3 regions of the Telluria sp. ZB2R32 genome follow, and region 2 is predicted to be linked to each of the others. Evidence: predicted binding sites of a transcription regulator. Region 2 holds the regulator's gene; each other region holds the start of a gene.
What was found. Region 2 encodes sigma-54, which starts transcription at its own class of promoters, with help from an activator protein. Its sites were predicted from a motif close to TGGCANGNAANCTGCTTT; they were not measured.
Positions count from the first base shown of each region.

Region 1 (7,239 bases), on a different contig from region 2:
CGCGAAGTGCTGGCGCTGGACGCTTTTGCCCGCTGCTGGGTACACGAACACGTGTTCTACGAGGCGGTCGCGCCGCTGGTCGCGCCCGAAAAGCAGGCCGGTTATGCGCGCCTGCGCACGGCCTGGGAAGAGAATAACCGCCAGCGCTACGCCAGCGCCTTGCGCATCTGCGCCGAACAGGTGGCGGCGGCCGCGCGCGACAGCCAGCCGGTCACGGAGCAGGGCGGCGGCTTCCTGCGCAGCGCCTTGAAGGCAGTCGGGCTGAACAAGGACCAGCAGGGGCGCCAGGAAGCGGCGATGGCGGCGCTGGTCGAGCGCCTGAACGGAGAAATCAACAAGGCGACCATGCGGATGCTGGTGCTGCACAAGGTCGATCCGGGCGAAGCCACGCTCATCAACACGCGCGTGCGCGAAAATTTCGCCGTGCGCGCACCGATCGACAAGGCGCAGGCCGGCCTGCTGGGCGCGGTGGTGTCGGGCGCGGCCACTGGCCTGTCGGCCGACCTGATGGCGGGCGGCCTGACCCTGGGCGGCGGCGCGCTGCTGGGCGCCCTGGTCGGCGGCCTGACCGCGGCCGGCGCCGCCTGGGGTTTTAACCAGCGCAACGACAGCGACAAGCCGGGCGTGCAGTTCGCCGACGCCTTTTTGCAGACGCTGCTGGTAGGCGCCGTGCTGCGCTACCTGGCGGTGGCCCATTTCGGGCGCGGACGCGGCAACTATGTCGAGAGCGAAGCACCGGCGTTCTGGCAGGCCGAAGTCGAGGCGGCTCTGGGGGCGCAGGGCGAGCTGGCGGCGAGGTTATGGCAGGAAGTGCGCGCGGCGCCCGACCTGAATGCGGCGGCGACACGCGTGTTCGCGCTGGTCAAGCCGGCAACGGATGCGACGCTGGCGCGCTTGTATCCGGGGGCTACCGCTGCGCTGTCCGGAAAGGAACAGCCAGCAGTCGTGTGATGCTTGCGGTGGTTGAACGCGTGGGCCTCGGCGGCCCCGCGGAACCCGCCCACCCTACATCCCTTCGAGTTATGTTGATTCCGCCCACGCGTCGATCGTTATCGCCAGATCCATCGCGAAACGACCGATATCGGCGCTTCCTGTTAGAACTGATACTGCCCGCTCACCCCCAGCACCCAGTTCCGCCCCGGCGCTCCTTCATAAAACCGGCGGTTGGCATCCCCGACGATCACCGAACCGACATACTGCTTGTCGAACACGTTATTCAGGCGCGCGAACTGCTTGATCGTCCAGCCGTTCCACTCCTGCTTCGCCTGTGCGCGCAGGTTGAAGATGCCGTAGCCCGGCGCCGGCTGGGCGGTATTCGTGTCTTCGGCGAACACGCGGCCGTTGGCGATCGTTTCGATCGCCGCACCGTAGCGTCCGTTCGCTTCCTTCCAGCCCAGTTCGCCGTAGAGGCTGGTCTTCGGTATGCCGGGCAGGCGGCTGCCTTCCGGGACCGTACCAAAGCCTTCGTCGTAGATCGCGTGCAGTGCCGACAACGCCAGTTTCGCGCTCCAGCCGGCGCCGAGGTCGGCATCGAACGACAATTCTCCGCCCTGGCGCAAGGTGGCGCTGGCATTGCGGTAGCTGGTGCGGCCGCCGCTGGAGGCGTCGACCACCAGTTCATCCTGTGTTTTTACCTGGAACAATGCCGCATTCACGCGCATGTTGCTGCCAATAAAAGCTTTGACGCCTGCTTCCAGGTGCGTGCTGGTGGCCGGCTGCAGATTGAAATTGAAGCCGGCACCGGTGCCCGAATAAAACACTTCGTTCAGGGTCGGCGTCTCGAAGCCGCGCGCGGCGCTGGCATACACGTTCAGCGTCGGCGCAACTTTATACAGCACGCCGACCAGCGGCGTCGTGTGGTTGTAGCGCACGGCGCCGCTGTCGTTGCCGTTCGAGAGGTAATAGTCGGCCACGTCGAATTTCACGCGGCTGTGGCGCAGGCCGGCGGTCACGACCCATTGCTCGCGTTCCCATTCCGCTTGCAGGTAGGGGTCGACGTTGCTGACCTTGTTTTCTTCGTCGCGGCGCAGGTTGCCGCGCACGCCGAATTCGTTGCCGACGAAATTCTCGAAACCCTGGCGTGCATCGGTCGAGCGGCCGGTATCGATGCCGACCGTGGTGCGCAGGGTGCCGCCGGCCAGTTCGCGCACGTCGCGCCAGTTGACGTCGAAGCCGAGGAAGTCGCGGTCGAAGTCGACCACGCCGCCGGAATGGGTCGGCGGTGCCTGGAAGCCGCGCGAGAACGACTGGTACTGCACCACGCGCCGGTTGCCGCCGTAGGCCGTCACCTGCAGGCGGTTGGCGCCGAAGCGCTGTTCCCAGGTCAGGCCGGCCTGCTTGTGGTCGATGCTCTTGCGGGTGTTGTAGCGCTCGGCCAGGGTGCGTTGCGGAGACACGGTGTCGGTGGTGTCGATTTCGCCGGCGCGCGGATCGCGCTGGTAAGTGGCCCAGGTGACGCCGAGCGGATCTTGCGTGTCGTCCTGGCGCAGGCCGCTGGCGGTCAGCACCAGGCGGCCGGTGGGCGAGGTCGCCATCGTCAGCTTGGCATAGGCCTGGTCGCGGCGGGCGGCGCCGTGGTCGCGGAAGCCGTCGGTGTCGAAGCGCGACGCGTCGATCAGGTAACCGATGCCGTTGCTCTCGCCCTGGGCATTCAGGTCGAACTTGCGCATGCCGTAGCTGCCGGCGGAGACACTGGTTTCGATCGATGGCGCTCCTTTCGGATCGCGCGTAAACAGTTGCACGACGCCGCCCGAGTGATTGCCGTACAGGGCGGAGAAGGGGCCGCGCAGCACTTCGATGCGTTCGGCCATGTCGAGATTGAACGTGGCGGCCTGGCCCTGGCCGTCGGGCATGGTGGCCGGGATGCCGTCGGCGATCAGGCGCACGCCGCGCACGCCGAATGCCGAGCGGGCGCCGAAGCCGCGCGAGGAGATCTGCAAATCCTGGGCATAGTTCTGGCGATCGCGCGCCACCAGTCCCGGCACCGCCGCCAGCGCCTCGGAAGCGTTTACGCGCGGCTGGGTATCGCGGATCAGGCTGGCGTCGATCACGTCGATCGCGGCGGGCAGGTCGAAGCTGGCGTGCTCGCTGCGGCTGCCGGTCACCACGACCACGTTCATCGGGCCTTGCTGGGTTGCCGTGGGCTCGTCGGCGGGCTGCGCGGCTGGCTGACCGGCGGCAAGCGCGGCCAGCGGCCAGCAGGCGCACAGGGCGGCGATCGCGTTCAAGCGAAATGCGTGTTGCGTCATTGTTTCTCCATGGTGGTAATCGCTCCCTGTCGCTCGGCGCGGACAAGGCGGTATTAATTCGACAAGCAATATACCTGCCATCCCTGAAAGGGGTGCGCACACTGGTGGCATGGGGTTTGCATGAAGTCCGCCATCCGACACCAGCATGGCCGGTACGTCCTCAGCAGGTGTGTCAATGCCGCCTGGCCGACTGTTCCAATTTTGAGCAGGTGTGCCAGAAATGGTCAGCGCAACAGGCCCTGCTCCTGCGGCAAAGGGGTGGCACGGTGCTTGCGACGCCCGATGGCGTGCTTCGACACGCCCGCTGCCGCACTGGCCTGCTGCAACGGTCCATCAGACAAATAATGAGGATGACATGAATCTCGCAGACATCAGCAAGCTCGGCGTCGCCAATCCCTTCAAGCAACGCTACGACAATTACATCGGCGGGCGCTTCGTGGCGCCCGTGAAGGGCGCGTATTTTGCCAACGTCACGCCGATCACCGGCCAGCCGTTCTGCGAAGTCGCTCGCTCGAGCGCGGAAGACATCGAGCTGGCGCTGGACGCCGCCCACGAAGCGAAAGAAGCCTGGGGCAAGACCTCGCCGGCCGAGCGCGCCAACATCCTCAACAAGATCGCCGACCGCATCGAGCAGAACCTGGCGATGATCGCCACCGCCGAGACCATCGACAACGGCAAGCCGATCCGCGAAACCACCGCCGCCGACATTCCGCTGGCGATCGATCATTTCCGCTATTTTGCCGGCGCCATCCGCGCACAAGAGGGTTCCATTGCCCAGATCGACCATGAAACCTATGCTTACCACTTCCATGAGCCGCTGGGCGTGGTCGGCCAGATCATCCCGTGGAATTTCCCGATCCTGATGGCGGTGTGGAAGCTGGCGCCGGCCCTGGCCGCCGGCAACTGCGTCGTTTTAAAACCGGCCGAGCAGACGCCGGCCTCGATCATGGTGCTGATGGAACTGATCGGCAATTTATTACCGCCGGGCGTGGTGAACATCGTCAACGGCTACGGGCTGGAAGCGGGCAAGCCGCTGGCCTCGAATAAACGCATCGCCAAGATCGCGTTTACAGGCGAGACCGGCACCGGGCGCCTGATCATGCAGTACGCCGCGCAAAACCTGATCCCGGTCACGCTGGAACTGGGCGGCAAGTCGCCGAACATCTTCTTTGCCGACGTGATGGACGCGGACGACGAATTCTTCGACAAGTGCCTGGAAGGGTTTGCGATGTTCGCGCTGAACCAGGGAGAAGTGTGCACCTGCCCGTCGCGCGTGCTGGTCCAGGAATCGATCTACGAACGTTTTATCGAACGCGCATTGGCGCGGGTTGCCGCCATCAAGCAGGGCAACCCGCTCGATGCGTCGACCATGATCGGCGCCCAGGCTTCGCAGGAGCAGCTGGAAAAAATCCTGTCCTACCTCGACATCGGCCGCCAGGAAGGCGCGCAAGTGCTGGCCGGCGGCGAGCGCAAGGCGCTGGAAGGCGACATGGGCGGCGGCTATTACGTGCAGCCGACCGTGTTCAAGGGAGATAACAAGATGCGCATCTTCCAGGAAGAGATTTTCGGGCCGGTGGTGTCGGTCACGACGTTTACCGACGAAGCCGATGCCCTGCGCATCGCCAACGACACCCTGTACGGGCTCGGCGCCGGATTGTGGACGCGCGACGCCTCACGGGCCTTCCGCATGGGCCGTGCGATCCAGGCCGGCCGGGTCTGGACCAACTGCTACCACTTATATCCGGCGCATGCCGCGTTCGGCGGCTATAAACAGTCGGGCATCGGGCGCGAGAACCACAAGATGATGCTCGACCATTATCAGCAGACCAAGAACCTGCTGGTGAGCTATAGCCCGAAAGCGCTCGGGTTCTTCTAAGCGGTCCGGGTGGCGCGCCAGGCTCGGTCGCGCCACCATCCTCCATTCGATTTCGGAGTCTTTTCACTACAGTTTCGGAGGTAATGCATGGCGCCTGCGCCCGCCCGCGTGACCGCAACGCCCGCCGCCCTCGGCTTTATCGAAGAGCTGCGGCAACGCCACGGTCCATTGATGTTCTTCCAATCCGGCGGCTGCTGCGACGGCAGCGCGCCCATGTGCTATCCGGCGGGCGAGTTCAACCTGAGCGATACCGACGTCCACCTCGGCGACCTCGACGGCACGCCCTTCTACATGGGCAGCGAACAGTTCGCCTATTGGGAACACACCCAGCTGATCATCGACGTCGTTGCCGGCAACGGCGGCATGTTCTCGCTCGATAACGGCACCGGGCGCCGTTTTCTCACCCGCTCGCGTTTGTTCAGCGACGAGGAATGGAGCGCCCTGAGCGCTTCCATACCGTCGAGTACGACGCCCCGCAAACAGCACAGTTGACTCATCCATTCATCGTGAACTGATCAGTTTTTGCGCACCCGGATGAGATAATAGCCCGCTCCAGCCCCGTAGGCCGGTCGTATATGGCTGGGCACGAGATTTGCCATCGCTGTCGGTTGCATCACTTGATGCATACAACATAACCGATCAAGGAGACGGCGATGAACAAGCGGCTTGTATTCCCTTACGCGGCAGGCGTGCTCGGTGCGCTGGCATGCATGCAGCCGGCGGCGGCGGTCGACATCAAGGCGGGCGACTGGACGGTGTCGGTGGGCGGCAACGTCAACGCCTATTACACCTTCGTCGATTGCTCGGGCGCCCAGGTCGGCGGGCTGGCGCTGGGCGGCGAAGCGCTCGGCTGCGGCAGCCGCGACAGCCGCACGACCGTCGGCAACGGCCTGCTGCCCAGCGGCCTGGTCACTTCCGCGGCGTCGCAGCTGGGCGGTTACGACGTCAAGGCGTTGATCGGCATCTATGCCCACACCGCCACCGACAGTGCGATCTCGGCCAACAGCGGGGTCGACGTGCGCCAGGCCTTCTTTACCTTCGGGAACGCCGGCCTCGGCACGGTCAAGCTCGGACGCGATTACGGTATCTTCGGCGCCAATGCCATTCTTAACGACATGACCCTGATGGGCGTCGGCGCACCGGTACAGGCGACACAGCGCGGCCGCGTCGCGCTCGGCCACATCGGCGCCGGCTACGCATACCTGAACCATTACGGGCAGGTTGCTTACACCACGCCGACATTGGGAGGCGGATTCAGCGTCGACTTCGGTCTCATGAGCCCGGTAGACGACACGCCGGTCGTCGCCCCATCCGCCTATACATCCGGGTCGACGCCGCAGTTCCAGGCGCAGCTGACGTACAAGCTGGGTGACATCAAGGCATGGCTCGGCGGCAAGGCGCAGCGTTTCGACCCGCTGGTGGCGGGTACCCCGGACCTGACCATGCGCGCATTCGAGATCGGCGCCTTGTATCAGGCTGGACCGCTGGGAGCGCTGGTGAACTTCCAGGCCGGCACCGGGCTCGGCATCCTGTCGGACGCCGACCAGGGCCGGGTACGCAGTTCCCATGTCCTGGTGCAGGGCACCTACAAGGTAAGCGAGCAGGTCAAGCTGGGGCTGAGCTACGGCCATAGCGAGAACAGCAATGATGCCGCCGGCACTCGCGGGCTGAAATCGAACGCCAACGTCACGCTCGGCGCCTATTATGCCCTCAACAGTGCGATTACGCTGGTGGCGGAAGCGGGGCAGACACGCTCGAAGGCGTTCGCCGGTCCGCGCGACAAGATGAATGGCGTCGCCCTGGGCGGCATCATTTTCTTCTAAAGATGACGCTGGACCCTGTCAGAGGGGAGGGGCAAAAAAGCCCTTGCAGGCTACGAACAGGGTTCGCTATAATTCGCCTCCGCCTACGCGGCTCGGTTGAAACGGCAACGAAATCAAGTAGTTGAAGCAACAACAGGTAGCCGCGAGACACTGCGGTGTAGCAAAAAAGAAGTTGACGAGAATCAGAAATTGCTTCATAATCTTCTTCCTCTGCTGCTGACGAACAAAACGATTCGCAGAATGCAGCAAGGCAGTACGGAATAAAGTTCTTTAAAAATTAACAGTCGATAAG
Region 1 covers NZ_JCASIG010000014.1:14,545-21,783, forward strand. The annotation lists gene AC56LG_RS24530 (DUF3482 domain-containing protein) at 1-951, shown strand, start outside; gene AC56LG_RS24535 (TonB-dependent receptor family protein) at 1,095-3,248, opposite strand; gene adh (aldehyde dehydrogenase) at 3,604-5,124, shown strand; gene AC56LG_RS24545 (DUF779 domain-containing protein) at 5,212-5,616, shown strand; gene AC56LG_RS24550 (porin) at 5,778-6,947, shown strand.
Region 1: the regulator sigma-54 is predicted to act here: its motif matches at 3,354-3,371, upstream of adh (aldehyde dehydrogenase).

Region 2 (7,239 bases):
CGCTGTCGCATACCCTGATGCCGGGCGCGAATCCGGCCGCGCGCCGTACCCTCATCGAATGCATTGCCGAAGAACGCGAACGACTGGGGGCCATCGAGCAGCTCGGCCACGTGATCGATACGTCGGAGGCCTCGGCGAACAAACTGCGCGCCTGGATCAAGGAACTGGCCGAGGTCCAGCATGCGCCGCTGACGCTCTTCTTCGAATCCTTCGCCTTCAAGGTCGGCGTGCCGCTCGACGCCGACTTCGTGTTCGACGTGCGCGCCGTCCCGAATCCATATTACGACCTGGCGTTGCGCCCGCTGAACGGCAAGGACGCCCCCGTGATCGCCTTTCTCGACGCCCAGCCGAGCGCCACCGAGATGCTGCACGATATCTGCAAATTCGTCGAGAAGTGGCTGCCCTCGTTCAAGACCGATAACCGCAGCTACCTGACGGTGGCGGTGGGCTGTACCGGCGGGCAGCATCGCTCGGTGTACATGGCCGAGCGGCTGGCGGCCTATTTCAACGAGAGCGAGCGCGTGGTGGTGAGGCACCGCGAGCAGTCGTAGAGAGTTGTAGGGTGGGCACTTGTGCCCACACGGCTGCACCGGTTAATCAGTGTTGACGGTGACCACGATATGCGGCGTTCTCATACCCTTTGCACGCTTTGCAGTCCGCGGCCGTACGACCGCGTGGGCACAAGTGCCCACCCTACGTTACACCGCGTTTATCAACTCAAGTGACGCAGCGGATGCGCGTGATCCGGCCACACCGGCTCGAAAAAGCGCTCGATCATCTCCGGCGTCACGGCGTCGAGCGTCGGCGGATTCCACTGCGGCGCATTGTCCTTGTCGATCACCAGCGCGCGCACGCCTTCCAGTACTTCGCCGTGCTCGAAATTGCGGCGCACCAGCGACCGCTCCATGCGCAGGCAGTCGGCGACCGACATCGTCGCGCCGCGCACCAGCATCTCGTGCGTCACGCACATCATCAGCGGTGAACGCTGGCGCATCGCGGCGAGCGCCTTTTGCGCGAACGCGTCGTCATCCCCTGCCAGCGAGGCGATGATCGCGGCCACCGAACCGGCGCCGAAGTGCGTGTCAATCGCGGCGCGCTGCGCTTTCAATACGCTCTCCCCGACCTCGCTGGTAAAGCCCGCAGCAAAGGCACGGATCGCCTCGGCCAGCTGCGCCCCCGGCGTCGTCTCGATCAGCGCATGCAATTCACCCAGTTGCGCGCCCGGCACGAACACGTCGGCCAGGCCGACGTACAGCGCATCGGCCGCGCCGATCGTCAACCCCGTCAGGCCCAGATAATTGCCGAGCTGCCCAGGCGCGTGCGACAGGAAATGGCTGCCGCCGACGTCCGGGAACAGGCCGATGTTCACTTCCGGCATGGCCATCTTGGTGCGCTCGGTCACGATGCGCAGGCCGGTCTCCGGACCGCCCTGGGCGATCCCCATGCCGCCGCCCATCACCACGCCGTCCATGATGGACACGTAGGGTTTCGGATAAAAATGGATCAGGTGATTGAGTGCGTATTCTTCGGTAAAAAAGTCTTCCAGCAGCGCGCTGTTGGCGGTCGGGATGGCGTGGCCGGCCTCGTAAAAGAAGCGGATGTCGCCGCCGGCGCACAGGGCTTTTTCGCTGCTGCTGGCAAGTACCACGGCGGATACGGCCGCGTCGTCGCGCCAGGCCAGCAGGATGTCGGCCAGGCGCCGCACCATGGCCAGCGACAGGGAGTTCAGGGCTTTGGGACGGTCGAGCGTGATGATGCCGGTGCCGTTGGCAACGCGGGTCAGGACATGGTCGGTCATGGTCAGCAGGATGATGGGAGAGACATGCATTTTACCCAAGACACGGCAACGCTCCCACATATTGAAAAGGGCGCCGTGCGGCGCCCTCGTTCAGACGGTGCTCGGTGCGCGATCAGATCGCAGCAGCGGCCTCTCCGCCTTCAGGACGGCGCTTGAGCGCCTCGTGACTATGATTCTGCAGCATCGATTTGTACTTCATCACCTGGCGGTCGAGCCTATCCATCAACAGGTCGATCGCGGCATACAGGTCTTGCGCCACACTTTCCACGTGCACCGTCTTGCCCGACAGGCGCAGGTTGATCTCGGCTTTTTGCCTTTTGTCTTTTTCGGTGAGATTGTCGATCGCGAGGATGACATGGGAATCGATCACTTGATCGAAATGGCGGGTGATGCGTTCGAGCTTGTTCTGTACGTATTCACGGATGGCGGGGGTGACATCGAGGTGGTGGCCACTGATGGTGAGATTCATACACACTCCTTTGATAAATGCGCGGCACCGCCTGGCGCTTGGGACGCACGTGGGGGCCGCTGTTACAAGGATTTGCGGAGACTGACGGGAGGTATCTTGAGCGCCTCGCGGTATTTTGCAACCGTGCGGCGCGCAATGACCATGCCTTGTTCACCGAGCATTTCCGCGATCTTGCTATCGGATAATGGGTTCTTTGGGTCCTCTGCTCCTGTCAGCTGCGCAATGAGCGCCCGTATCGCCGTCGACGATGCTTCGCCCCCCGCTTCGGTGGCGACATGGCTTCCGAAGAAATACTTCAGCTCAAACATGCCGTGCGGGGTCAGCATGAATTTCTGAGTTGTTACACGAGAAATGGTGCTCTCGTGCAGACCCAGTGTATCAGCAATCTCGCGAAGCACAAGGGGACGCATGGCAACCGCGCCATGGCTGAAAAAGTTCTTCTGGCGCTCCACAATTGCCTGCGAAACACGCAGGATCGTATCGAAGCGCTGGCGCATGTTCTTGATGAGCCACTTCGCTTCCTGCAGCTGCGCGCTCATCTGCCCCTCGCCCTTGCCGCCCTTGAGCAGGTTGGCATAGACGTTATTCACGCGCAGGCGCGGCATCACGTCGTTGTTCAGCGCGACGCTCCAGCCGGTCGGCGTCTTGCGGACAATAACGTCCGGAACGACGTAATCCGAAGCGCTCGACGCAAACGCCGCGCCGGGGTGCGGATTGCACTGGCGGATCACGGCTTGCGCTTCGCGCAAGTCTTCGTCGTCGCAGTCGAGCGCCTTTTTCAGCTTGTTGAATTCGCGCTGCGCGAACCAGGTCAAGTAGCCCTCGACGATCTTCAGCGCCATGCGCCGCGTTACCAGCGGCACGCCCGGCATGCTGCGGATCTGCAGCGCCAGGCATTCGGCCGCGCTGCGCGCACCGACGCCGACCGGATCGAGGCTTTGCACCAGTGCCAGCGCGCAGCGCAGTTCCTCGATCTCGACCTCGAGTTCTTCGGGTAATCTCGCGTGGATTTCGTCGAGCTGTTCTTCGAGGTAGCCGTTGTCGTCGATGGCGTCGATCACCAGTTCGGCCAGGGCGCGGTCGCGCGCCGTCACGCCGGTCACGCGGATCTGTTCCGTCAGGTGCTCGCGCAGGGTGATGCCGATGGCGCCCAGTTGCGGACGGCCGTCGTCGTCGTTCTCGCTGTTGGACGTGCGCGTGCCCTCTCCCCAGTCGGCATCGGGCTCGCCGCGTTCGACGTCGCCGCCTTCGCCGCCATCGGCCGCGTCCGATGGGGCGGGCGCGTCTTCACCGTTCGGCGCCGGCGCCTCGGGCGCCTGCGCCGGAGCGTCGTTGATGGCGCCGTCGGCCAGCAGGCGCACCGAGTGGTCGAGCGGATCGTCGAGCCGTTCGAGCAAGGGATTGTCGGACAGGATCTGCTCGATTTCCTGGTGCAGTTCGAGCGTGGACAGCTGCAGCAGGCGGATCGACTGCTGCAGCTGCGGCGTGAGCGCCAGGTGCTGCGAGGTCCGGAGTTGCAGGGATTGTTTCATGGCGCTGTGTGTTCGCTGTGCTGTTCTTACATGCGGAAGTGTTCGCCCAGGTAGACGCGCCGTACCGACTCGTCGGCGATGATGTCGTCGGGGCGTCCCGACGCCAGCACGGCGCCCTGGTTGATGATGTAGGCGCGGTCGCAGATGCCGAGCGTCTCGCGCACGTTGTGGTCGGTGATCAGGACGCCGATGCCGCGCTCCTTCAGGAAGCGCACGATGCGCTGGATCTCGATCACCGCGATCGGGTCGACGCCGGCAAACGGTTCGTCGAGCAGCACGAAGCGCGGATTGGTCGCCAGGGCGCGCGCGATCTCGACGCGCCGCCGTTCGCCGCCCGACAGCGACAGCGCCGGGTTTTCGCGCAGCTTCTCGATCTGCAGTTCGGCCAGCAGGGAATCCAGGCGGTCGTTGATCGCAGCTTTGGTGAGCGACTTGCCGTTCTCGTCGTGCTGCAGTTCGAGCACGGCGCGGATATTGTCTTCCACCGTCAGCTTGCGAAATACCGAGGCTTCCTGCGGCAGGTACGACAGGCCCATCACCGCGCGGCGGTGAATCGGCAGGCTCGAAATGTCGGCGCCGTTGATCTCGATGGTGCCGGCGTCGGACGGCACCAGGCCGACGATCATGTAGAACGAGGTGGTCTTGCCGGCGCCGTTCGGGCCGAGCAGGCCGACGACTTCGCCGCAACCCACCTGGAGCGAAACGTCGCGCACGACCAGGCGCTTGCCGTAGCTTTTCTGCAGTCCCCGGACGACGAGGGTGCTGCGGCTGTCAGGTGCATCTTTCATTATTTCTTTCCTGCTGCCGGCGCCGCCGGGGTGGAACCAGCCGCTGCCGGTGCGGCGCCTGCCGCCGGTGCGCGGCGTGGTGCGATGATCAGGGTGCCGCGTCCGCCGCCCACCTTGCTTTCGCCACTGGCGTCGTTGCGCACGGTCGCCACTTCGCGGCGGCTGTCGTAGGCGATGTAGGCGCCATCGAGTTCGTTGGTCAGGCGGCCGTTTTCGAGCTGGCGCACGATCGCTTTCGAGAACAGTTTCACTACTTCCTGGCGCTCGTCGTATTCGATGCGTTCGCCCTGTCCTTCCATCCACAGGTCGGGGCCGCCGTCGCGCTTCTGGCGGAAGGTGGCGACCCGGCCCGGACCCGAAGTCAGGGTCACGCTCATGTAACCTTCAGGGGTTTCCTTGACCAGCGCCCGGTCCGATTTTAAAGTCAGCGTGCCGCGCGTGAGGATCACGTTGCCGGTCAGGATGCGCGTCTGCGTGACTTCATCGACATCGAGCGAATCGAAATTGATGACGGCCTGCTTGAGCGAGTCCGCGCGTTCGGCATGGGCCGGCGCCAGCGACAGCAGCGAAACGAAGGCGGCGGCAATCATGTTGTGAATGCTTTTTTTCATAGATGCTCGTTCCTGTTATTGGTTGGGTGCGCGCGCCGGGCGCGGCGGATAGACGATCTGGCCGCGCCCGCCGAGGTGCAGCTTCTGGGTCGGGTTCTCCGCCACCAGGCCGACCCCGTGCGCCGTGGCGGCGCCCAGCGTCATCTGGACCGGACGGCTGGTCTTGACGATCTCGTCGTCGACCAGCACGGTCAGCGCCTCGGTGCGCGCCTGCAGCGCTTCGCTGTTGGGCGTGGCCGGGCGCTTGAGGTCGACGTTGCCGATCAGTTCGACGCGGTTTTCGCCATGGTAGACCTGGCCGCGGTCGGCGTGCATGGTCATGCGCGGACGTTCCGGCGCCATGCTCTCGACGACCGGGCGAGTCACTTCCGAGACGTCGTTGTCGGGATGGTGCGCCAGGCGCGCGCCGGACATGACGTAGCGCGGTACGCCGTTTTCCGTCATGCGCACGAAACTGAAGTTCTCGACGATGTAGTCGGGTTCGTTCAGGTTGTTGGCCACACCCGGCCCGTCGTCGGAATCGAAGGCCTGCAACAGCCAGAAGCTGCCGAAGGCGAAGAACACCGCCGTCAGCATCAGCGCCAGCGTACGCCAGCGGTGCGCGGTGCGTTTGTTCACGTAGGTCGCCATTCGTTTATTTCACTCATGCGAACTCATTTGAAATACGGGGCCAAGGCCTGCTCGTAGGTACCCTGGGCACGCATCACCAGGTCGCACACTTCGCGCACCGCACCGCGCCCGCCGCCGGCTTTGGTGACGTAATGCGCGCGGTGCTGCACTTCCGGATGCCCGCTCGGCACCGTAACGGCAAAGCCGACTTTACTCAAGAGCGGCATGTCGATCACGTCGTCGCCGATGTAGCCGCACTGCTCGGCCGTGAGGTTCAGCTGCGCCAGCAGTTCGGCAAACGCGATGCGCTTGTCGTGGAAACCCTGCCAGACATGGGTGATGCCCAGGTCCTTTGCACGCGCGAGCACGATCGGCGATTTGCGCGCGCTGATGATGGCGGTTTCGACGCCGGTCTTTTGCAGCAGCTGGATGCCGAGGCCGTCGAGGACGTTAAAAGTCTTGGTGATCTCGCCGTCCGGGCCATAGGTCAGGCTGCCGTCGGTGAGGATGCCGTCGACGTCGAAGATCATGACCTTGATGCGCGCGGCGCGTTCGACGTGGGCCAGCGGAGTAAGGGAGTCAGCCATCAGATCACCTTTGCCCGGGTCAGGTCATGGATGTGCAGGGCGCCGACCAGCACGCCGTTCTCGTCGATCACCAGCATCTGGTTGATGCGGAATTCTTCCATGATCGCCACCGCATCGACCGCCAGCTGCTCGGGGTGCACGGTGCGCGCGCCGACGTGCATGACGTCGCGGATGGTCAGATTCGAAAAGTCCTGCACGCGTTCGATCAGGCGGCGCAAGTCGCCGTCGGTGAACACGCCGAGCGGCTTGAAGGCCGGGTCGACCACGGCGGTCATGCCCATGCCCTTCTGGCTGATCTCCAGCAGCGCGCGCGTCATTGGCGTGTCCGGGCTCACGGCGGGAATCGCTTCTCCGCTGCGCATCACGTCGCGCACGTGGGTCAGCAGGCGCCGTCCCAGCGCGCCGCCCGGATGCGAGCGCGCAAAGTCTTCTTCACGGAACCCGCGCGCATCGAGCAGGGCCACGGCCAGGGCGTCGCCCATGGCCAGCGTCACCGTGGTGCTGGCGGTCGGCGCCAGGTTCATCGGGCAGGCTTCCTTGGCCACCGAGATGTCGAGGTGGACGTCGGCAAGCAGCGCCAGGCGCGATTGCGGCTTGCCGGTCATGGCGATCAGCGGCGTACCCATGCGTTTGACGACGGGCAGAATGTCCATCAGCTCCGACGATTCGCCGGAATTCGAGATGGCGATGAACACGTCCTGCGCGGTCACCATGCCGAGGTCGCCGTGCGCGGCTTCGCCCGGGTGCACGAACATGGCCGGCGTGCCGGTCGAGGCCAGCGTGGCGGCGATCTTGCGCGCGATATGGCCCGACTTGCCCATGCCCGAGACGACCACGCGGCCGCT
Region 2 covers NZ_JCASIG010000007.1:204,163-211,401, forward strand. The annotation lists gene rapZ (RNase adapter RapZ) at 1-551, shown strand, start outside; gene AC56LG_RS20335 (enoyl-CoA hydratase/isomerase family protein) at 713-1,798, opposite strand; gene hpf (ribosome hibernation-promoting factor, HPF/YfiA family) at 1,911-2,267, opposite strand; gene AC56LG_RS20345 (RNA polymerase factor sigma-54) at 2,330-3,799, opposite strand; gene lptB (LPS export ABC transporter ATP-binding protein) at 3,826-4,587, opposite strand; gene lptA (lipopolysaccharide transport periplasmic protein LptA) at 4,587-5,198, opposite strand; gene lptC (LPS export ABC transporter periplasmic protein LptC) at 5,214-5,816, opposite strand; gene AC56LG_RS20365 (KdsC family phosphatase) at 5,852-6,394, opposite strand; gene AC56LG_RS20370 (KpsF/GutQ family sugar-phosphate isomerase) at 6,394-7,239, opposite strand, start outside.

Region 3 (7,239 bases), 140 kb from region 2:
GGCTGGCGCTGGCCGAGAAGATCGGCGCGATCGCCATCGATGATACCGAGGGCACCGGCGTCGAGCAGATCAAGGAGTTGACCAAAGGGCAGGGCGCCGATTGCGGCTGCGAATGCGTCGGCTACCAGTGCTGCAACATGCACGGCAAGGAAGTGCCGAACCTCACCATGAACAACCTGGTGCAGGCGGTGAAGCCGACCGGCGGCATCGGTGTGGTCGGCGTGTTCCTGCCGCAAGATCCGGGCGCGCAGGACGAACTGGCCAAGGAAGGCAAGCTCGCCTTCGACTTCGGCCAGTTCTGGTTCAAGGGCCAGCGCATCGGTACCGGCCAGGCCAACGTCAAGGCCTATAATCGCCGCCTTGCGAACCTGATCCAGGCCGGCCGCGCCACGCCGTCGATGATCGTCTCGCACGAACTGTCGCTGGATAAGGCGCCGGAAGCCTACGAGAAATTCGACAAGCGCGCAGAAGGCTGGACCAAGGTGATCCTCAAGCCGGGCAAATAAATGAATTCCTAGCAGGTAGATGGAAACGACAACGCCACCGCGAGGTGGCGTTGTCGTTCAAACTAAATCCATCCGAAACCGGAGTTAATATACTCCGATTCTGGAGTTTTCCTTTAGGCGCGCTTGCGGCGGCGCGCCATGGCAGCGCCCAGCGCAGCCAGTGGGAGCAGGGCCAGCGTGCCCGGTTCCGGAACGTCGTTGCTGTCCTCGGCGCCGAGAATGACCTGGCCGCCGCCGCTCACCGTATCGAAGCGTCCGGTATAGCTGCCGAAATCGCCGTTGTAGTATGCGGCAAACACCAGGTAGTACTGGCTGTCTGCTTGCAGTGCCTGGTTGATCAGCGACAGAGCGCCGGTGCCGCCGTCATCGTTAAAGGCCAGCAGGTTGGCCAGTGGCGAGCCTGAATTGAAGGTGCCCTGGTACAGGTAGAGGAAGGTATCGGACCCAGGGGCGTTGAACGATGTCGATTCGATCGAGTAGACGCCGTTAGCGCTCACATGGAAATCGTATACGTCATAGGCTACATCGGTGCCAACGCTGCTGAGCAGGGTTGCCGATAACGGGCGATTGAACCTCGGGTCCGATGCGGTCAGTTCACCGGAAAACGATATCGGTGCTGCAAAGGCGGCCTGAGAAGCGAGCGCGACGCCTGCAATGGCGAATTTCAGGAATTTGGTAGAAAACATGGAACACCCCTCTGTAGTTGTGTTCCAAGATAAGAGCAATTGCTGTGCCAGAGAAATATATTGTTTATTATCAATCCCTTGGCGTCAATACAATTGATTGCGGTGACTTTTTGTAAAGAAAGTCGACATACCGGATTGACTTTGCATCGGGCAGGATCGAAACGACAACGCCACCGCAAGGTGGAATTATCGTTTAACTTTCGATACTCCGGAATCGGAGCTTATTCTATCCGATTTCGGACTGCCTAGCCCCAATGCTCAGGCGCGCTTGCGACGGCGCACCATAGCCGCGCCCAGCGCAGCCAGCGGCATCAGCGCCAGCGTGCCCGGTTCCGGCACTTCGTTGCTGTCCTCGGCGCCGAGCATGACCTGGCCGCCGCCGCTCACCGTATCGAAGCGTCCGGTATAGCTGCCGAACTGGTTGTTGTTATACGAGGTGGACACCAGGAAGTACTGGTTGCCGGCCTCGAGCGCCTGGTTGATCAGCGAGAGCGCGCCGGCGCCGTCGTCGTCATTCAGGTTCAGCAGGTTGGCAAGCGGCGACGCCGCGTCGAAAGCACCACGGTACAAGAGCAGGAAGGTATCCGAACCCGGGACGTTGAACGAGGTCGATTCCATCGAATAGACGCCATCGCTGCTGACACGGAAATCGTAGACGTCGTAGGCTACATCGGTACCGGCGCCGCTGAGCAGGAATGTCGTGAACGGACGGTTGAACCGGCTATCCGAAGCGGTCAGCTCGCCTGAAAACGCTACCGGCGCCGCGAATACGGCCTGGGAGGCAAGCGCGACACCCGCAATCGCCAGTTTCAGGAATTTGGAAGCTTGGAATGAAAACATGGAGCACCCGTTATGATTGTATTTCTAAATAGAAAGCAAATTACGTGCCAGAAAAACATATTGTTTATTATCAATAGCTTGTAATAAGTACGTCTGGACTTGGTGATTTTTTGTAAAGAAAACCGACATGCTAAACCTGGATTTTGTCCTGTGCTCATGGTCTTTCCACGGTATGCGTCTGCGGTTTCCGCGATAATCTGCTATTGACGACTTTTGCTTTTCGACCATGGATTTTGTCTTAGCAGACATTACACGACAGTTTGACGCGGGAACGCTCGCCAAGGGGAGGGCCTATGCCCGCGACGGCATGGTGCTCGATGTCCGTCAGCAAGGCGCCAGGATCGACGGCAGCGTGGCCGGCAGCGGCCGCAGCGTCTACCAGCAGCGCATCCATCTCGTGCCAGGTGCCCAGGGTGTCGGCTTCAATGGCCACTGCAGCTGTCCGATGAGCTACAACTGCAAGCATGTGGTGGCGGTGCTGCTGGATAGCCTGGACCGCGCCGACAACGCGGTGGCGGACGCCCGCGGCGCCCTGTCCGCGCAGGCCGAGCGCTGGCTGCAGAACGTGGCGTCGCTGGCAGGAGGAAGCGCGCCGCGCGCCGCCGACACCGGCTTCGCCTTGCGCTATGCGCTCATACCCGACACGCACGGCGGCTCGCTGCGCCTGCACGCATGCAAGGTACGCCTGCGCAAGGATGGCAGTATCGGTGGTGTCACCACCGTCAACAATGCCGCCAACCTGCTGACATTTCCGCCGGCCTTCGTTGCCCCTTCCGACGAGGAACCGCTGCGCGTCATGTCCGCCCTGCGCGCAGGCATGTACCTCGACGAAGTCCAGCCAGCCGACCGGCTCGGCGCCCGCCTGCTGCAGGAATTGTGTGCAAGCGGGCGGCTGCTGTGGTCAACCACCGTTGCCGACCTGCGCCGCGGCGGTTTCCTCGAACTGCGTCCGGGCGCAGCGCGCAGCGCCGCGCTCGGCTGGCGTGCAGAGGAGGCCGGCAGCGCGTCGGTGATGCTTGGCTGGCAGTTCGACGGCGGCAATCCGGTCGCCCACGTGCTGCCGACCGAACCGGTGTTGTATGTCGATGGCGGTGTGCTGGGCGAATTGATGCTGCCGGCGCCGCTCGCGGCCCTGGCGCCGGCGGCATTGCTGGGCCTGGTGAAGCAGGCGCCGTACTTGCCTCCCGAACAGCGTGGCGAGGTTGCGCGCCGGATGGTCGAAGAGGGCATGGACCGACTCCTGCCCCTGCCGCAGGCGATGAAGACGCAGCGCCGCGCCGGCATTGCGCCCACGCCCTGCCTGCTGCTCGACAGCTACCCGGTGAGCGTGCGCAGCCGCGACAGCCTGCAGTGGCACGATTACGTGGCGCTTTCGTTCGACTACGATGGCATGGAGACCGGCGACAGCGACGAACCGGTGCTGCGCAGGATGGTGGGCAATACGGTCGAACTGGTCGAGCGCGACATGCGCGCGGAAGCGGCGGCGGCGGCCATGCTCGCCGGCCTTGGCTTCACGGCGCCGGCGCCGGGTTCCCCGCTCGACGACTGGGACGATGCGCTGGTATTGCCCGACGAGGCAGCCTGGCTCGTATTTGCGCGTTACGAACTGCCGCGTTTGGAGGCTGCCGGCTGGCGCATCGACAAGGACGGCAACTACCGCTACGACGTCGCCGAGGCCGAGGACTGGTATGCCGAACTGAACGAGGAAGGCGAGGGTGCACATGCCTGGTTCGCGCTCGAGCTCGGCATCCTGGTCGAGGGCCGGCGCCATGCCCTGCTGCCCTTGCTGGTGGAAATGATCCGCACTGCGCCGCAGGATTTCAGCCCGGCCGCGCTGGCCGCGCGTGCCGACGACAGCGAAGTCATTGTCGACTTGCCCGACATGACGCGCGTCGCCTTGCCCTGGCTGCGCATCAAGCCGATCCTTGCCACCCTGGGCGAACTGTATTTCAGTGAACACGATGGCGATGCCTTGCGCCTGCCTGTCACCGACGCCGCGCGCCTGGCCGAGCTGGAACAGGCGGCGCAGCTGCGCTGGATGGGCGGCGAGCGCCTGCGCGCACTGGGCCGCAAACTCGATGGTTTCGCCGGCATCGCGCCGGTGGCGGCGCCGGCCGGCTTGCAGGCCACGCTGCGCGCCTACCAGCAGGACGGGCTGGCGTGGATGCAATTCCTGCGCGAATACGGTTTTGCCGGCATCCTGGCCGACGACATGGGACTCGGCAAGACCGTCCAGACCCTGGCCCACATCCTGGCCGAAAAGGAAGCCGGCCGGCTCGACGGGCCGGCGCTGGTGGTGGCGCCGACCAGCCTGATGGGCAACTGGCAGGCCGAGGCGGCGCGCTTCGCGCCGGATTTGCGCGTACTGCTATTACATGGCAAGGAGCGCGCGGCGCGGTTCGGCGAGATTGCCGGCGCCGACCTGGTGCTGACCAGTTATGCCCTGCTGTGCCGTGATGAAGAAGCGCTGCGCAAGCAGCGGTTCCACTTGCTGATCCTGGACGAAGCGCAGTACATCAAGAACAGCCGCGCCCGGGCGGCGCAGGTGGCGTGTTTGCTCTCCGCCCGCCACCGGCTGTGCCTGACCGGCACCCCGGTGCAAAACCACCTCGGCGAATTGTGGTCGCAATTCCATTTCCTCATGCCGGGGTTGCTGGGCGACGAAAAGGCGTTCAACACGGACTTTCGCAAGCCGATCGAAAAGCGCGGCGACAGCGTGCGCGCCAACCTGCTGACGCGGCGCCTGAAACCGTTCATGTTACGGCGCACCAAGGATAAGGTCGCGACCGAATTGCCGCCCAAGACCGAGATCGTGTTGCCGATCGACCTGGGCGGCACCCAGCGCGACCTCTACGAGACGGTGCGGGTCGCGATGGACCGCAAGGTGCGCGACGAAATCGGCCGCAAGGGCCTCGCTGCCAGCCAGATCGTGATCCTCACTGCCTTGCTCAAGCTGCGCCAGGTATGTTGCGATCCACGCCTGCTGCGCCCGTCCAGCGAAGCCGGCTCGGCCAAGCTGGACACGCTGATGGATCTGCTCGACACCCTGCTCAGCGAGGGACGCAAGGTGCTGGTGTTTTCGCAGTTCACCAGCATGCTGGCGCTGGTCGAAGACGAACTGCGCAAGCGCGGCGTCGACTATGCGCTGCTGACCGGCTCGACGCTCGACCGCGCCGCGCCGGTGGCGGCATTCCAGCAGGGCCAGGTGAGCGTATTCCTGATCAGCCTGAAGGCGGGCGGCGTCGGCCTGAACCTGACGGCGGCCGATACCGTCATCCATTACGATCCATGGTGGAATCCGGCGAGCGAAAACCAGGCCACCGACCGCGCCTGGCGCATCGGCCAGGCGCAGCCCGTGTTCGTCTATAAACTGATCGCGCGCGGCACGCTCGAGGAAAAGATCCAGGAACTGCAGCGCCGCAAGGGCGCCCTGGCCGACGCCTTGCTGGCGCCCGAGGGCGGCCTGGCGGGCACCCTCGATGCGGACGACTTGCAGGCGATCCTCAGTCTTTCATTGTCGTGAGATTAGGCCAGCAGCTTGAGCAGCGCCTGCGCCGCCGCTTCCGACGAAGCCGGATTCTGGCCGGTCACCAGCAAGCCGTCGGTAATGGCATAGGGCTGCCAGTCGTCCACTTTCGAATAGAGACCGCCGCTTTCCTTGAGCACGTCTTCGACCAGGAAGGGAACGACCTGGGTCAATCCCACCGCTTCTTCCTCGGTATTGGTAAAGCCGGTTACGCGCTTGCCATTGACCAGCGGCTTGCCGTCGGCGCCTTTCACGTGGCGCAGCACGCCCGGCGCATGGCAGACGGCCGCAACCGGTTTATTCGCGGCGATCATCGCTTCGATCAGGGCGATCGAGTCGCGGTCCTCGGCCAGGTCCCAGAGCGGGCCGTGGCCGCCTGGATAAAACACGGCGTCGAAGCTGGCGGCGTCGACGTCGGCCAGCTTGCCGGTGGACGCCAGCGCCGCCTGCGCGGCGGGGTCGGTCTTGAAGCGCTGCGTCGCTTCGGTTTGCGCGTCGGGGGCGTCGCTTTTCGGATCGAGCGGCGGCTGGCCGCCCAGGGGAGAGACCAGCGTCAGCTGCGCTCCCGCATCTTTCAGCAAATAGTAGGGCGCGGCGAACTCTTCCAGCCAGAAGCCGGTCTTCTTGCCGGTGTCGCCGAGGCGGTCGTGCGAGGTCAGTACCATCAGGATGTTCATGTCGGGTTCTCCATTGCCAGGTGAGCGGTTACCGGTAACTTTAGCAAAGCTGCGCGTTCCGGAACGCACCGTAGCTGCCGGTATAATTCCCGGCCGATCCACCGAACCCCTGGCTCGCCTGCCTTTTCCCAGAATTGCTTCCATGACGATCGAATGGTTTTCCGCCGCGCAGTGGGCCGGCTACGCCGCCTTCGTGCTCGGCGTCGGCTCCTTCATGCAAAAGGACGACCGCCGTTTCAAGCTGTACATGGCGGCCGAGTGCTTCGCCTACATCGTCCATTTTTACCTGCTCGGGCGGCCGACCGCCGTCGCCAGCTCGACCATGTCGCTGCTGCGCTCGGTGCTGGCCTTGTACACGCGCTCGAAATGGGTAGCCTTGCTCGTCATCGCCGCCAACCTGGCGCTCGGGGCAACCCTGGCGACGCGCGCATCCGACTGGCTGCCCCTGGCCGCGTCCTGCATCGGCACGCTGGCCCTGTTCCTGATGGAAGGCGTGCGCATGCGCCTGGCCATGCTGTGCGGGACCGGGTTGTGGATCGTGAACAATGTGATCGCGGGCTCGGTCGGCGGCACCGCCCTGGAACTGGTGATTGCAATGGTAAACATCGTGACGATCCGGCGCATGATGCGCGATGCGCGGGCGGTGGCGGCGGTATGAGGACGGGCGCGTAGGCCGCCATCACACCGGCCGGGAGCGCTCAGGACTCGCGTTGCACGGTGCCCTGGTCGTACTGGTCGTCATCGGTCTGGCTGGGAGGCATTGCGCCTTGCTGGCTGTCCTGCTGAACGGGCTGCCGGCCGTCTTTGCCCGCGACCGATTCCCCTACAGCGCGGGGATTGCCGGCGCTATCGACACTACCCGTAGCAGCACTAGTGCCGTGGTGATCACCACTTTCATTGGTGTCCTCGCCTTTGTTTTGCATCGACATGCTGGTCCCCTTGTCATGAAATGTGGCTTCATGTTAGTCCCGGGCCTGCCGCGCACGAATAGTCCCATGACGGCC
Region 3 covers NZ_JCASIG010000007.1:68,841-76,079, reverse strand. The annotation lists gene AC56LG_RS19805 (glutathione-independent formaldehyde dehydrogenase) at 1-506, shown strand, start outside; gene AC56LG_RS19800 (PEP-CTERM sorting domain-containing protein) at 620-1,192, opposite strand; gene AC56LG_RS19795 (PEP-CTERM sorting domain-containing protein) at 1,451-2,032, opposite strand; gene AC56LG_RS19790 (DEAD/DEAH box helicase) at 2,259-5,555, shown strand; gene AC56LG_RS19785 (type 1 glutamine amidotransferase domain-containing protein) at 5,558-6,235, opposite strand; gene AC56LG_RS19780 (YgjV family protein) at 6,378-6,893, shown strand; gene AC56LG_RS19775 (hypothetical protein) at 6,934-7,164, opposite strand.
Region 3: the regulator sigma-54 is predicted to act here: its motif matches at 2,065-2,082, upstream of AC56LG_RS19795 (PEP-CTERM sorting domain-containing protein).